2 regions of the Vibrio sp. F13 genome follow, and region 1 is predicted to be linked to the other one. Evidence: predicted binding sites of a transcription regulator. Region 1 holds the regulator's gene; the other holds the start of a gene.
What was found. The regulator MetJ, encoded in region 1, represses methionine synthesis genes. The targets are predictions, from matches to a motif close to TTAGACNTNTANANGTCTAA.

Region 1 (8,190 bases):
CATTAGAAGCACACTTGTTGTTTAAGTATTTGTTTACTGTTTACCATTTGGATTTCAGACATGTCATTACCACACGTAATTCTAACCGTTTTAAGTACACGCGATGCTACTGGTTACGATATCACAAAAGAATTCTCCGCAAGCATTGGTTACTTCTGGAAAGCTAGCCATCAACAAGTTTACCGCGAGCTAAATAAAATGGCTCAGAACGACCAGGTAACTTGCGTGCTTGAGCCTCAAGAAGGCAAACCTGATCGTAAAGTTTACTCTATCACTGATGCTGGCCGTGGCGCGCTAGGTGAATGGTTTGAACAACCAACTGCACACCCAACCGTTCGTGACGAGTTCTCAGCTAAGCTAATGGCTTGTGCTGTACAACCTTCTGACGCTTACCGTGTACAACTTGCTGAGCTAGTAGAAGAGTCTCGCAAACTGGTTTCTCACTACCGTGAAATCGAAGCAGCTTACTACGCAACGCCATCGACACTAGACAAGCAAGCACGCCTTGAGCGTCTAACACTTCGTCGTAACCTACTTATCCGTGAAGCATGGATTGTATGGGCTGAAGAAGTACTGCTTGAACTTGGCGCTCTAGCTTAAGTTAAGCTAGAAAAGCAAAAGGCTTGAACTCTATGAGTCCAAGCCTTTTTTGTATCTATAGGATTTGAAATGTTACTGCCAGAGGCTTTTTACAAGTGCTTAGGCTTTACTTCTTAGACTTTTCTTACAGCGCAGCGACTTGCGGACGAACACCTAGCGTATGGCAAAGTGCATAAGTCATTTCTGCACGGTTTAGCGTGTAGAAGTGGAAATCTTTCACACCTTCACGGCTCAGTGTACGAACCATATCAATTGCTTGGCTAGCACCAACAAGCTGACGAGTCGTTGGATCATCATCCAAACCTTCAAACTGCTTCGCCATCCAGCCCGGTACTTTTACGTTGTTCATCGCAGCAAAGCGAGATGCTTGCTTGAAGTTAGAAACCGGCAGAATGCCCGGTACAATCTCAACATCAACGCCAGCCGCTACACAGCGGTCACGAAAGCGTAGGTAGCTCTCTACATCAAAGAAGAACTGAGTGATGGCACGGTTGGCACCCGCATCCACTTTACGCTTTAGGTTAATAAGATCAGATTGAGCGCTTTTTGCTTCAGGGTGAACCTCAGGGAATGCCGCTACTGAGATATCAAAATCGTGGCGAGATTTAAGTAGCTCAACCAAATCACATGCGTACATCTCTGGCGCGCCGCCGCCTGCTGGAATATCACCACGTAGCGCAACAATACTCTCGATACCATTTGCCCAGTAATCGTCGGCAATTTGAATCAGCTCTTCACGGCTTGCATCAATACACGTTAGGTGCGGTGCAGCCACTAGGCCGGTTTGGTTTTTAATTTCTTTAATGATTGAGTGGGTACGGTCACGTTCACCCGAGTTTGCACCGTAAGTTACCGATACAAATTTTGGTTGAAGTGTTTTAAGGCGGTGAACAGAGTTCCACAGGGTCTCTTCCATCTTCTCACTGCTCGGTGGAAAAAACTCAAATGACACATTGATGTTGTCAGAAAGCTCAGCGATATTCTGATTTAAAGCGTCGATATGACTAGCGTGTGTGTATCCCATCTTACTCTCCCTGTGGCAAAAGCAACCACTAAAAACTCAAATCCTTAAACGACGTTTAGACGTCTATATGTCTGTAGAATGTATTGAATACGATTTAATGTCAACAGATCCATTATGAATTTTTCTCAAGTAGATCGTGAGTAAAACTCAAGTCGTTAGATGGGTCGCAAAGCAGAAATAATGTAGAAAAAAGGCTGAAAAACACATCGTGCTTTCAGCCTTATTTATCTTAGTGAATAGTATGCCATTTAGACACTAAACCAACCGATCTGAGTATCAGAACAGGCTAGACATTCTGTTTAAATCAGATTGAATTGCACCTGCCGTTACTTCACGACCGGCACCTGGGCCACGAATAACCAATGGATTATCTTTGTACCATTTGCTCTCAATCGCAAAGATGTTGTCGCAAGGCAACAAGTTCGCCAGAGCATGTTCTTTAGACAGTGCTTCAACGCCTACGGTTGCCTTACCGTTCTTCTCCAAACGCGCTACGTAACGCAGAACTTTCTGTTGAGAGTGCGCTTTCTCTAAACGCTCAGCCAGCTCTTCGCTCAGTACAGAAGCTTTGTCGAAGAAGTCATCCACAGATAGATCTTGCAGCTCTGCAGGTACGAGCGATTCCACTTTTACGTTTTCAGGTTCGATATCCAAACCAGATTCACGCGCCAGAATCACCAGCTTACGCATCACGTCTGAGCCATCTAGGTCAGCACGAGGGTCAGGTTCCGTAAGGCCTTGTTGCCATGCTAAGTCAACCAACTCGCTGAACGGCACGGTGCCATCAAACTGTTGGAACAACCAAGACAACGTGCCCGAGAAAATGCCAGACAACGCAATGATGTCATCGCCACTTTCACGTAGGTCACGTACCGTGTGGTTAATCGGCAATCCAGCACCCACTGTCGCGTTGTACAACCAATGACGGCTGATCTTAGCGAAAGCATCTTGTACTTGATGGTAATACTCGCTCGATGCAGAACCTGCCACCTTGTTCGCCGAGATTAGGTGAATACCTTGTTGTGCGATTTGCAGATACTTTGCTGCAAGCACTGGGCTCGCAGTCACATCCAGAACCACTGCTTCGTCATAACCTTGAATAGAGCCCAAACGCTCTAACCAGTCGTTACCATTGTTAGCAATAGCTTCGTCGTCAAAGCGCTTACCTACCGAAGTCGCATCAATGCCTTGATCGTCGAACCAATAGGTTTGGCTATCAACCACGGCAACCAATTCAAAGTTCATTCCACGGCGCTTTTCAAGTTCCGCTTTTTGCTCAGCAAACAGGCTTAACCAGCTTGAACCAATATTGCCCTTACCACACAAGGCAATCGCAACACGCTTCTGCGCTTGGAACAGTTGAGAATGAATGCCTTTCACTAGACTTGATGTTTCACTCTTACGAATCACAGCCACCAAGCTTAAGCCTGAGTTCGCTTCTGAGATGAACTCAACCGGCGAGCTCTTAAGCTGCTGGTAGAAACCGTAGCAATGATTAGGGTTCTTAGTCACACCCGCACCCACTGCAGCAATCAGAGAGAAACCTTCTTTTAGCTTAATCTCAGCTTCAATCGCATGGTCTTGGAGATATTCTAATGCACCACCAGCGATCTCTTCTGTGTAGGCAAGACGCAAACAGTGTTGATCCGGTTCAAGCTCATAAGCAAGCGGCTCAAGTTGAGCACGCTTAAGCCCTTCAAGCACTTCACTCTCTAGACGGTCGAAATCATGGCCGTGACCAAAGGTCAGTTGCACGATAAGCACTTCATCCAAAGAGGTAATGATTTTTGCGCCACGACCCGATGCCAGTACACGCTCGATCTGTGTAGAGCCCGCCTCCGGCTGATAGCTGCAGCGTAAGCTGAGATCCATAGCACTTTGAGCCACAGGCTGTAGCGTTCGGCTGTGAAGCACTGGAGCGGCAAGACGAGCCAATTCGCTGGCTTCATCAAGGCGAAGTAGAGGCAATAGACACGCATCTGAAACCAGACGAGGGTCAGCGCTGTAAACGCCTGCCACATCACTCCAAATCGTCACGCGTTCAACTTCAGCCAAAGCACCAATCACGGTTGCTGAGTAATCCGAACCGTTACGGCCAAGCAATACCGTTTCACCCTCGCAGTTCTGAGCCATAAAGCCCGTAATCACCACGCGGCAATGTGCATGCTGCGCCAAGGCTTCTTTGATCAGAGGGTAAGAACGTGCGCGGTCGACTTCAGGCTGAGCGCCCACTTCTGCACGTAAAAAAGCACGCGCATCTTGAGCAACGGCTTGTAAATCATGCTGGCACAACAAAGCCGCGAGTATACGTGAAGACCAAACCTCACCGTGTCCAAGCACTTTTGCTTTTTGTGCTTCGCTCAAGGGAGCCGTTAGCTCACCCAAAGCGGTAAATTCTTGTTGAATGGTTGAAGTAAGTTGTGCGGCTGATTCACCCTCAAGCAGTGCTTCAATCAGATCGAGTTGGAACTGACGAAGTGCTTGTAGGCATTCATGGGCAATACGACCATCTTTGTCGAGCGCTTCAACAAATTCAATCAAACGGTTGGTTGTTTTGCCTGCTGCCGATACCACCACCAAATCAGATGCTGATGAGTATTCTCTAAGAATGTTGACCACGCGTTGGTAACATTCAGGATTCGCTAAACTGCTGCCACCAAATTTATGTAGCTGGCGAAAGGTTGCCATTATTAACCCTCCCCTTCAGCGATAAAGCGCTGTGTTCTTTCAAACGCTTGCTTGAGGTCATCGATTAGGTCTTCTGCATCTTCAAGGCCAACAGATAGACGCAGTAGTTGCTGAGAAACACCCGCTTCTGCTAAGGCTTCTTCACCCATCGCGCGGTGAGTCATCGACGCAGGGTGACAAATCAGGCTTTCAACACCGCCCAATGATTCTGCCAAAGAAAACAGCTCTAACTTATCAACAAAGTATTTAAGCGCCTCGAATGAGCCCGCAAACTCAAAACTGAGCATGGAACCAAAGCCCGATTGCTGTTTCTTCGCGATATCATGACCCGGATGTTCAGGAAGGCTTGGGTGGTAAATAGTGCCAACAAGATCTTGTTGCTGCAGAGACGCTAGAATTTCACGTGAGCTTTCTTCGTGAACTCGCATACGCGCACCTAGCGTACGAATACCACGTAAAGTCATGTAGCTATCAAATGGTGTGCCGGTCGCACCAATACAGTTGCCCCACCATGCTAACTCTTCAGCGTGTTCTTCTGTCTTAGTGACCACAACGCCACCAATAACATCTGAGTGTCCATTGATGTACTTAGTGGTTGAGTGGATAACAAAATCAGCACCCAGCTCTAAAGGCTTTTGGAACACAGGTGTCAAAAACGTGTTGTCGACAGCAACCAGAGCACCAACCTCTTTCGCTTTACGGCAAGTTTCTGCAATATCAACCACGCGAACCAGTGGATTCGATGGGGTTTCAATTAAGATCAACTTTGGCTTAAGCGCGAGCGCCGCATCCAGCGCTGCTTGATCCGATTGATCAACGAACAGAACTTTGAAGTCACCTTTTAGCGAGCGAGTGTTAAACAGACGGTAAGTACCGCCGTAGCAATCGTGCGGTGCAATAATAAGATCATCGCCGCCTAAGAAAGCCGAAACCCATAAGTTAAGCGCCGAAGTACCACAGTTAGTCACAACCGCGCCTTTGCCTGATTCAAGCTCAAACAGTGCCGTCTCTAATAAACCGCGGTTTGGGTTACCAGAACGGGTGTAATCGTACTTTGGCACTTCACCAAAAGCGGGAAACCCATAGTTAGTCGAAAGATAAATGGGTGGGACAACGGCATGGTGTTGCGTGTCTGACTCGATACCAGTACGTACTGCGATTGTTGCTGGCTTCCGGCTGCTCATAGGTGCTTCCTTACAAGTTTTGCGTCTGAGAATCACAGCGGCTTGTCGGCATTTTGCGGCTGTGTTAGATATATGTTATTCACTTTACTTTCATAAACGTGAGACGTCAACACTTCTAGACGTCTATATGTCTTTGCTTATGGCAGTAAATCCCGCTAAAATCACCACTATTAATTTATTCTAACAACTAAAGTGATGAAGGTACGCAATGGCCGACTGGAATGGTGAATACATAAGCCCATATGCTGAGCATGGAAAGAAAAGCGAACAAGTAAAGAAAATTACAGTTTCTATCCCTCTAAAAGTGTTAAAGGTTCTTACTGACGAGCGTACTCGCCGCCAGATTAATAACCTACGCCATGCAACAAACAGTGAGCTACTGTGCGAAGCCTTTCTACATGCGTACACAGGCCAACCACTACCAACGGATGAAGACCTTCGTAAAGACCGCCCAGACGATATTCCTGCTGAAGTGAAAAAGCTGATGACAGAGATGGGTATCGAGTTCGAAGCGTTTGACGAAGAATAAAAACAACTCAGTCACTGCCTTCATTATTGATTCGCTCTAGCTGAACCTTATTTATCACATCGCGCATAGCTTTTTATGATTGCGCTGTGAATGATAGACATAAAAAAACCGACTCCAGATGAGTCGGTTTTTTATTATTCTTTTTGGCTCAATAGAGCAATAGCTATTAAGCCATATAGTTAGCAGGCATCTCGATACGAGCTACGCCAGATTCAACAGCCGCTTCCGCAACTGCTCGTGCTACGCGAGGAAGTAGACGTGGGTCCATTGGCTTAGGAATGATGTAACCCTTACCGAACTCCAGTGCAGTCTCGCCCGCAGCTGCTAGTACTTCAGCTGGAACTTCTTCTTTCGCCAGTTCACGAATCGCTTTAACCGCCGCTAGCTTCATTTCGTCATTAATTTCGCTCGCACGCACGTCTAGTGCACCACGGAAAATGAATGGGAAACAAAGTACGTTGTTTACTTGGTTAGGGTAATCACTGCGGCCTGTACCCATGATTAGGTCAGAACGAACTTCGTGTGCAAGCTCAGGCTTGATCTCTGGATCTGGGTTTGAACATGCAAACACAACAGGCTTATCAGCCATCAGCGTTAGTGCTTCAGCAGGCAGTAGATTCGGCCCCGATACACCCAAGAACAGGTCAGCGCCTTCGATAACATCTTCAAGCGTACGCTTATCAGTGTTATTTGCGAACAGCTCTTTGTATTCGTTGAGGTCATCACGACGAGTATGGATCACACCTTTACGGTCAAGCATGTAGATTTTTTCACGCTGAGCGCCACACTTAATCAGTAGTTCCATACAAGCAACCGCCGCTGCGCCAGCACCTAAACAAACGATCTTACACTCTTCAAGTTTCTTACCTTGAAGCTCGATCGCATTCAGCATACCCGCTGCCGTTACAATCGCAGTACCGTGTTGGTCATCGTGGAATACCGGAACATCACAACGTTCAATCAGGCGACGTTCAATCTCAAAACAGTCTGGTGCTTTGATGTCTTCCAGGTTAATACCGCCGAATGTATCTGCGATATTCGCAACTGTATCAACGAACTCATCGATTGTGCGGTGTTTTACTTCAATATCGATAGAATCTAAACCAGCAAAACGCTTAAACAGGAGCGCTTTGCCTTCCATAACAGGTTTAGAAGCAATAGGGCCAAGGTTACCTAGGCCAAGAATCGCTGTACCGTTAGAGATAACTGCAACCATGTTGCCTTTACCTGTGTACTTATAAACGTTATCAACGTTCTGTGCGATCTCGCGAACAGGCTCAGCCACGCCTGGGCTGTATGCAAGTGCTAGGTCTTCTGCAGAGTTTGCAGGCTTCGTCAGTTCTACGGCAATTTTGCCTGGAATTGGGAACTCATGGTAATCAAGAGCTTGCTGACGGAATTGTTCTTGAGGCGATAACGATTTTTCAGATGATAACGCTTGAGAGGATTGATCTTGGCGGCTGTCTTCAGACATAGGTGTAGGTTCCTAGGATATTATTATTTGGGGGATCTTGTTCATGTTAATGGATGTACTTCAAAGTTCCTAGGTGGTTGAAGCCTCTGTCTCATTAAAAAACGAGATTTCACTACTAATAAGACCAGTGAGCAGTTGAAATTACTATCGCTTGTTGAAGTTTCGTGCTGAATTTTGGTGAAGAGAGATACGCAAGGAATTGCCCTGAAATAGAATAGAGAGGCAACTTATCGTTGGGTGAGAGTGATGCTTGAATAGAAGTCAGTGCTTTCTCAAATTACAGGCAACAAAAAAGGACACCGAAGTGTCCTTTTTCATGTCTAAATAGCGAGAATCACTTCTTGCTAGAAAGAGCACCGAAACGCTTGTTGAAGCAATCAACACGGCCGCCAGTATCTACGATACGTTGCTTACCAGTGTAGAACGGGTGACATTTGTCACATACGTCTAGGTGGATTGATTCTTTTGCTAGCGTTGAGTTGAACTCAAATGTGTTGCCGCAAGAACAAGTTGCAGTAACTGCTTTGTATTCTGGGTGGATTCCAGCTTTCATGGGATAACCTCAAGTAGGCCGTGTCGCTATACGATTCTAAGCCGCACACCACACGTAGTTTAAAAAAAGAAATAAAGACACCGCATCGACACAAAAGAGTGATGAAGCCATACCTTTAAGGCGCAGTATAGTAATGAA
Region 2 (8,190 bases), 620 kb from region 1:
TTAAAATTATTTTTCAATTATCTCAAGTTACGGATTGACATTGTTACCACAAAAACGTTCAATGAAACGGCTATCTAGCAGAAGAGGAGCACTGCCCAGGCAGATGTTTTGTGGAACCGCATTTCCAATACAAAACATTTATGGGGAGCAGTGCCGAGATAATAAAAGGATGCAGGACCTTTATTATCGGTTGAGCGGGCTGAATCCCGTCAACTGTCGCCATTTCTATATGGTGAAGAGCTTCTGAGGTTACTATTCTAATAATTCCTCTCTTTTTGCTCTAAAACTCTCTTCGAAAAACATCGGACGTTGGATTACCCAACCGTAATTTTATTTTAGGAAGTCGTGGGAGATATATCGTGAGTGCATCTAATGTAGCTGGTTCTTTTAATGTCGCTAAGTTTGGTGGAACAAGTGTTGCCAACTTTGAAGCAATGAGCCGTTGTGCTGCCATTATTGAAAACAACTCAAACACGAAACTGGTCGTGAGTAGTGCATGCTCTGGTGTCACTAACTTGCTGGTTGAACTAGCAAATGGTGTTCAAGACAAAGCTCGTCGTCAGGAACTAATGGCGCAATTAGCGGACATTCACAACGCAATTCTTGACCAACTCGCAGATCCAATCAGCATCGAAAAAGAAGTCCACAGCATTCTTGATGACATTGCGAGCGCTGCAGAGGCCGCATCATTCCAAACAAGTACTAAACTGACGGATCACCTTGTCGCATGTGGCGAGTTGATGTCGACACACATCTTGGCTCAGATCATCTCTGAACGAGGCACTCCTGCTGTTCGCTTTGATATCAGAGATGTGATGCGCACTAATGATGATTTTGGTAAAGCCGAACCTCAACTAGAAGATATTGCCGCTCTAGCGCAAGAGAAACTGATTCCACTTTGCCAACAACAAGTTGTCGTTACCCAAGGTTTTATCGGCGCTGATAGCGAAGGTAACACCACGACTTTAGGCCGCGGTGGCAGTGATTACTCAGCAGCACTGATTGCCGAATCTGTACAGGCGATTGGTCTAGAAATCTGGACGGATGTTCCAGGTATCTACACCACAGATCCTCGTATTGCACCTAAAGCTTCTCCTATCCCAGAGATCAGCTTTAGTGAAGCATCGGAAATGGCAAACTTTGGTGCAAAGATACTGCACCCTTCAACTCTAGTACCTGCATTGCGCCACCAAATCCCGGTATTTGTCGGCTCTTCTAAAGCACCAGAGTTAGGTGGAACTTGGATTCGCCAAGAAGTTGAAAGCTCACCATTATTCAGAGCACTTGCTCTTCGTTGCAACCAAACGATGGTTACGCTTCGCAGTGCAAACATGTTCCATGCTTACGGCTTTTTGGCGAAGGTATTCGAGATCCTTGCTAAACATAAGATCTCAGTCGATCTCATCACGACTTCAGAGATCAGTGTCTCACTGACTCTCGATCAAACAGACACATCAGGTGGTGCTCCTGAGTTACCAGAAGCTGCTCGACTGGAGCTTGAAGAGTTGTGTTCTGTAGATATTGAACACGACCTATGCCTTGTTGCGCTTATTGGCAACAACATGAGTGAAAATAAAGGCTATGCAAAGCAGGTGTTTGGCACTCTGGAAGATTTCAATCTACGTATGATTTGTTACGGAGCAAGCCCACACAACTTGTGCTTCTTGCTAGATGCATCTGTTTCTAAGTTGGCGATCCAAAAACTTCACCAAGAGTTATTTGAATAAGGCGATGGTTAATTAATTGGTTTTAATTAACCAAACCCCAGATACAAAAAGGGTTGCTCTTGAGCAACCCTTTCTCTTTTTTACTTTACGAACCAAAGCTCGTCATAGATTCAAACTAGTTAATGTTTGGACCTAACCACTTCTCAGCTTCCAACATATCCCAGCCCTTACGAGCAGCATAGCTATCCACTTGATCCTGTTGAATCTGTGCAATAGCAAAGTATCTAGCATCAGGGTGTGAGAAATACATACCCGACACTGAGGCACCTGGCCACATTGCGTAACTCGTGGTTAGTGACATGTCGATGGCTTTTTCAACGTCCATCAACTCCCACAACGTGCCTTTCTCTGTATGTTCTGGGCAAGCAGGGTAACCCGGAGCTGGACGAATACCTTGGTACTTCTCTCGAATCAAATCGTCGTTAGACAAATCCTCATCAGGCGAGTAACCCCAAATGTCCTTTCTCACTTCTTTGTGTAAATATTCTGCAAACGCTTCAGCCAAACGGTCCGCAACCGCCTGAATCATAATCGCATTGTAATCATCACCATTAGCTTTATATTCATCAGCAAGCTCTCGCTCACCAATACCGCCAGTAACCGCAAAGCCACCAATCCAGTCAGCTTTACCGCTTTCTTTTGGCGCAATGTAATCAGACAAACAGTAGTTAAAGCCTTTTGGTTTCTCTGTTTGTTGACGAAGATTGTGTAGAACTTTTAGAACTTCGGTACGAGATTCATCGGTATACACCTCAATATCATCACCAACACTGTTCGCTGGGAACATGGCACACATACCACGCGCTTCAAGCAGCTTCTCTTTCTCTACGCGATCCAGTAAATCATTAGCATCTTTGAATAAACGTTTTGCCTCTTCACCCACTTCTTCATGATCAAGGATTGCAGGGTATTTACCAACCAATGACCATGTCATAAAGAATGGAGTCCAATCGATGTACTGACGCAAAGTTGCCACATCAAAATCATTGAAGATATGAACTCCCGGCTTAGCGGGTGCCGGTGGCGTATACGCATCCCAATCGATAGCAACTTTATTGGCACGAGCTCTTTCAAGCGTGACAGGCTTGGTACGAGGCTTCTTACGATTGTGCTGATCTCGAACGCGATCGTAATCGATATCCAGCTTCTCAACGAAAGCGGGTTTCAATTCATCAGAAAGTAGTGAAGTACAAACACCCACTGCACGCGAGGCATTATTTACGTATACAACAGGTTCTGAATAATTCTGCTCAATCTTAACTGCTGTGTGAGCTTTAGATGTGGTTGCGCCGCCAATCAGAAGAGGCAGCTTGAAACCCTGTCTCTCCATTTCTTTAGCAACATGTACCATTTCATCAAGAGACGGTGTAATCAGCCCAGACAGGCCAATAATGTCGACATTCTCTTCTTTCGCTACCTTGAGAATCTTCTCGCAAGAAACCATCACACCTAAGTCGATAATTTCGTAGTTATTACACTGTAAAACCACACCAACGATATTTTTACCGATATCGTGAACGTCACCTTTAACGGTCGCTAACAAAATCTTACCGTTAGTTGCGCCCACTTCTTTGGATGCATTAATGAATGGTTCTAAATGGGCAACCGCCTGTTTCATCACACGCGCAGACTTTACAACCTGTGGTAAGAACATCTTACCTTCACCAAACAGGTCACCAACAACGTTCATTCCGTCCATTAGAGGACCTTCAATCACTTCAATAGGACGAGAGGCATTAACACGAGCTTCTTCGGTATCTTCAACAATAAAGTCGGTGATACCTTTTACCAAAGAGTGCTCCAAACGCTTCTCTACAGGCCAAGTTCGCCACTCTAATGCAGATTTATCTTCAACCTTACCAACAGCACGCTCTAGGTATTCGGTCGCCATATCCAGCAATCTTTCAGTCGAATCATCACGACGGTTTAGTACGACATCTTCAACAGCATCACGCAGATCTTCTGGAACATTATCGTAAATTTCCAACTGACCAGCGTTTACAATGCCCATATCCATACCGTTTTTAAAACAGTGATATAGGAATACCGCGTGAATAGCCTCACGGACGTAGTTATTACCACGGAATGAGAATGAAACATTCGACACACCGCCAGAGATCATCGCATGCGGGAGATCGCGTTTGATGTCTCCTACTGCTTCAATGAAATCAACCGCATAGTTATTATGCTCATCGATACCAGTAGCCACTGCGAAAATATTCGGGTCAAAAATAATATCTTCTGGTGGGAAACCGACTTCATCAACAAGAATGTTGTAGGCATTGGTACAGATTTCGACTTTACGCTCTCGAGTATCAGCCTGCCCGACTTCATCAAACGCCATCACGATGACAGCAGCACCATAACGACGAACTAATTTGGCTTGCTCAACAAACTTCTCTTTGCCTTCTTTTAGAGAGATTGAGTTAACGATGCCTTTGCCTTGAATACACTTTAGGCCAGCTTCGATAACTTCCCACTTAGAAGAATCGACCATAACAGGTACTTTCGAGATTTCAGGTTCTGAAGCACATAGATTCAGGAATTTAACCATACACGCCTCGGCGTCTAGCATCCCTTCATCCATGTTGATATCGATAATCTGAGCGCCATTTTCGACTTGCTCGCGAGCAACACTCAATGCTTCGTCGTAAAGCTCTTCTTTGATCAAACGCTTGAAACGCGCAGAACCAGTGACATTGGTCCGCTCACCTACATTCACGAACAAAGATTCTTTAGCTATCGTCAGTGGCTCTAGTCCCGAAAGACGACAAGAAACTGGTAAGTCTGGCAATTGACGCGGCGTTACACCTTCAACGGCCTCAGCCATTTCACGGATATGCTCTGGAGTAGTACCACAACACCCACCAATTAGGTTCAAGAAGCCACTTTCAGCCCACTCTTTAACATGTTCAGCCATATCCTCAGGAGAAAGGTCATACTCGCCAAATGCATTAGGCAAACCCGCATTAGGGTGAGCAGAAACATTGCACTCTGAGATACGAGACATCTCACCGACATACTCACGCAGTTCATCAGGGCCCAATGCACAGTTCAATCCAAATGAGATTGGTTTTACATGACGAAGGGCGTTGTAGAATGCTTCTGTCGTCTGTCCTGAAAGGGTACGACCTGATGCGTCAGTGATGGTACCGGAAATCATCACTGGAAGAGCAATACCCACCTCTTCAAAAACAGATTCAACGGCAAAGGCACACGCTTTCGCGTTTAACGTATCAAAGATAGTTTCAATAAGAATTAAATCTGAACCGCCCTTAATGAGCGCGCGAGTCGATTCAGAATAGGCTTCAACCAGTTCGTCAAAGCTAACATTACGGTAACCTGGATCGTTTACATCAGGCGAGATAGAACAAGTTCGGTTGGTTGGACCTAATACACCCGCGACGAAGCGAGGTTTATCTGGGGTCTTTGCAGTCCATTCATCAGCTGCTTCACGAGCAAGCTTGGCAGCAGCAAAGTTAATCTCTTCACTAAGGCTTTCCATATCATAGTCGGCCATAGCGATGGTTGTAGCGTTAAAGGTATTGGTTTCGAGGATGTCAGCCCCAGCTTCCAAATACTCCATATGGATATCTTTGATAAGCTTAGGCTGTGTAAGAACTAAAAGGTCATTGTTGCCCTTCAAGTCACTGTGCCAATCAGCAAAGCGTTCACCACGATAGTCTTGCTCTTCCAATTTATAATCCTGAATCATGGTGCCCATGCCACCATCAATCAGTAAAATTCGTTGCTTCAACAGAGCGTCAATCTTTTGCCTTACATTACTTCCCACGGTACAACCTCATTCCTTTAATTATCCCTCCATCCTATCACACATTAAAAAGGAGTCTAGACGTCTAAAAAAGGAAATTGATTACTGAGTCATGACAAAAAAATGTTTGCTATTTGAGCATGAGACAACGAAAATTCATATTCATACTTTGTTACATGTTGGAATCCCAATGTCGGTCTATTACACCTTATGCTTCTTGTCCGCTGCAGCCATGCTTATTGCTTTCGTGAATACAAAAATTGGTAAAATGCAGACAACCATCGCCATCACAGCTGGCTCAATGATGTTATCTCTATTGATTATCATTGCGGGACAAAATAATTGGTTCCAATTGGCAGACATTGCCTCAGAGACCGTTGCCAGTATCAATTTTGAAGATTTCCTTCTAAAAGGGATATTAGGATTCTTACTATTTGCAGGCGGTTTGGGAATCAAATTACCAAACCTAAAAGACCAGAAATGGGAAATAACAGTACTCGCGTTAGGTGCTACGCTGTTTTCAACATTCTTTATCGGTTTTGTGCTGTACGGGTTTTGCCAGTTCATCGGTATTCAATTTGATCTGATTTACTGCCTACTCTTTGGCTCGCTAATCTCTCCAACCGATCCCATCGCCGTGCTAGCAATAGTAAAGAAACTCGACGCTCCCAGAAGAATCTCTACTCAAATCGAGGGAGAATCTCTATTCAACGATGGTTTTGGCTTAGTTATCTTCGTAACCCTATTTACTATCGCATTCGGCACAGAAGCGCCAACCGTCGGTAGTGTGACCATGCTATTCGTTCAAGAGGCAATTGGCGGCATCGTCTACGGTTTTGTTTTAGGTCTTGTATTCCATTACCTAATCAGCAACACCGACGACCACTCGATGGAGTTGCTATTAACCATCGGCATTCCAACTGCTGGTTATGCGTTTGCTGAAGTTCTACATGTATCAGGACCATTAGCGATGGTGGTCTCAGGTATCATGATTGGTAACTGGACTCGCTTTATCGGATTCTCAAAAGAGAGTGAAGATCACTTAGATCATTTCTGGGAATTGATAGATGAATTCTTAAACGGCGTATTATTCCTACTAATTGGTATGTCGATGCTGTTATTCAAATTCCACCAAGAAGATTGGATCTTAATGGCTTTCGCAGTCCCTCTAGTATTGAGTGCACGTTACTTGAGTGTTTTCTTGTCTTACATCGGATTTAAACGCTTTAGAACTTACAACCCGTGGTCGATTAAGATTCTAACTTGGGGTGGTTTACGCGGTGGCTTAGCACTAGCCATGGCACTTTCAATCCCTTCAGGTATCTGGGTAATTGAAGACAAAGCAATCGATGTTAAAGAGATAATCCTTGTCATGACATACGCCGTTGTTGTGTTTTCTATTCTGGTTCAAGGCTCAACTATCACTCCTATGATAGAGAAAGCAAAACAAGCAGAGAAAGAGCTAGATTAACACCTAGATAGATCAACCAAGGCCGCCTACTTTAGGTGGCCTTTTTATACCCAATGGAAGTCAAACTCACCAATTCCCATACTGAAGCTATCGCTGAAAGGTATGCGTGGAACATAGAGCTCATATCGATATTTGATACCACTATTATTGGAGTAATCGAAAGCCTTAATTTCGGGGGAGCACTAAATTTGGCCAGAACTCGTTCAGAAGGTTAAGTCATACTGAGAACTCGTTCTTCTGCTCACTCGTTAGTCTACCCAATAACCCACTCTCAAGTTATATAAGCTTCAATCGAAAGGCTTCACCTTTCACCTGGAAACAAAAATAACGGGACTCAACGTCTCGCTAGAATAGCGTTAGTTATTAACAGGACTACGGAGCTAGATGAGTGGTGAACAGAAAGCTTTAGCTTTGAACTAAGTCATTAAATACAGCAAGGCTGCACTAAATCAGTGTTCGATAGAGATAGCTAAAGGAACACATGGTACTTCAAGTGATACTTGTAAAAATGACAGGAATAAAAAGCGCTAGCATTTCTGCCGAGACGTGCAGACTAGAGTCTTAAATATGGCAAGGCTGGAATGAGTAGGCACTCCGGAGATTCGAGCACGCAGGTGAGCTAGGAGCGCCTAGTTATCCCAACATTACTTCGTAGAAGCAGCAGATACAAAAAAGCCCCAGTATTTCTGCTGAGGCTTAGTATATGGAAAGGTTGGAGGTTTAGACTCCCAACACGCGCTGTTTTGGTAAGTAGGAGAATCCGCGGCTTTGCTAATGGCGTATATTATACCAATCCGGAAAATTAACTGATCAGGTCAATCCAATCTCTTGTACACATTTTTGTGACGCAATCTTTGCACTCAAGAAATCCATTCCAAGCGCTACAGACCTTCGAAACAATATCGTTATAATCAATGAAGTTTTGGTTTGCTAGATAGTGTTGCCTTAACCAACTCCACACTTGCTCTATAGGGTTAAGCTCTGGTGAGTATGGCGGCAATTTGATAATACTGACATTATCAAATGGGTTAGCAATATCATCGGTATGCCATCCTGCGCCATCCATTATTACCACTGAATGACGGTCTTTTTCTGTGACTTTAGATATCTGCTCTAGATGGTTTATCATGATGTCTTTGTTAACCCAAGGGACGACCATTGCCTCACCAATCCCTCTCGATGGGCACACTGAGCCAAACAAATAAGCGTATTCAAATTGC

Region 2: the regulator MetJ is predicted to act here: its motif matches at 5,569-5,588, upstream of metH (methionine synthase).

Annotation. Positions count from the first base shown of each region.
Region 1 covers NZ_CP170175.1:2,014,847-2,023,036, reverse strand. Annotated here, with positions in the region: gene LMH68_RS09250 (PadR family transcriptional regulator) at 61-600, shown strand; gene metF (methylenetetrahydrofolate reductase) at 725-1,624, opposite strand; gene LMH68_RS09240 (bifunctional aspartate kinase/homoserine dehydrogenase II) at 1,901-4,312, opposite strand; gene LMH68_RS09235 (O-succinylhomoserine (thiol)-lyase) at 4,315-5,496, opposite strand; gene metJ (met regulon transcriptional regulator MetJ) at 5,705-6,025, shown strand; gene LMH68_RS09225 (malic enzyme-like NAD(P)-binding protein) at 6,192-7,499, opposite strand; gene rpmE (50S ribosomal protein L31) at 7,834-8,052, opposite strand.
Region 2 covers NZ_CP170175.1:1,397,684-1,405,873, forward strand. Annotated here, with positions in the region: lysine riboswitch at 74-251, shown strand; gene lysC (lysine-sensitive aspartokinase 3) at 360-1,727, shown strand; gene metH (methionine synthase) at 1,843-5,520, opposite strand; gene LMH68_RS06275 (cation:proton antiporter) at 5,690-6,970, shown strand; one part of gene LMH68_RS06280 (IS630 family transposase) at 7,773-8,190, opposite strand, start outside.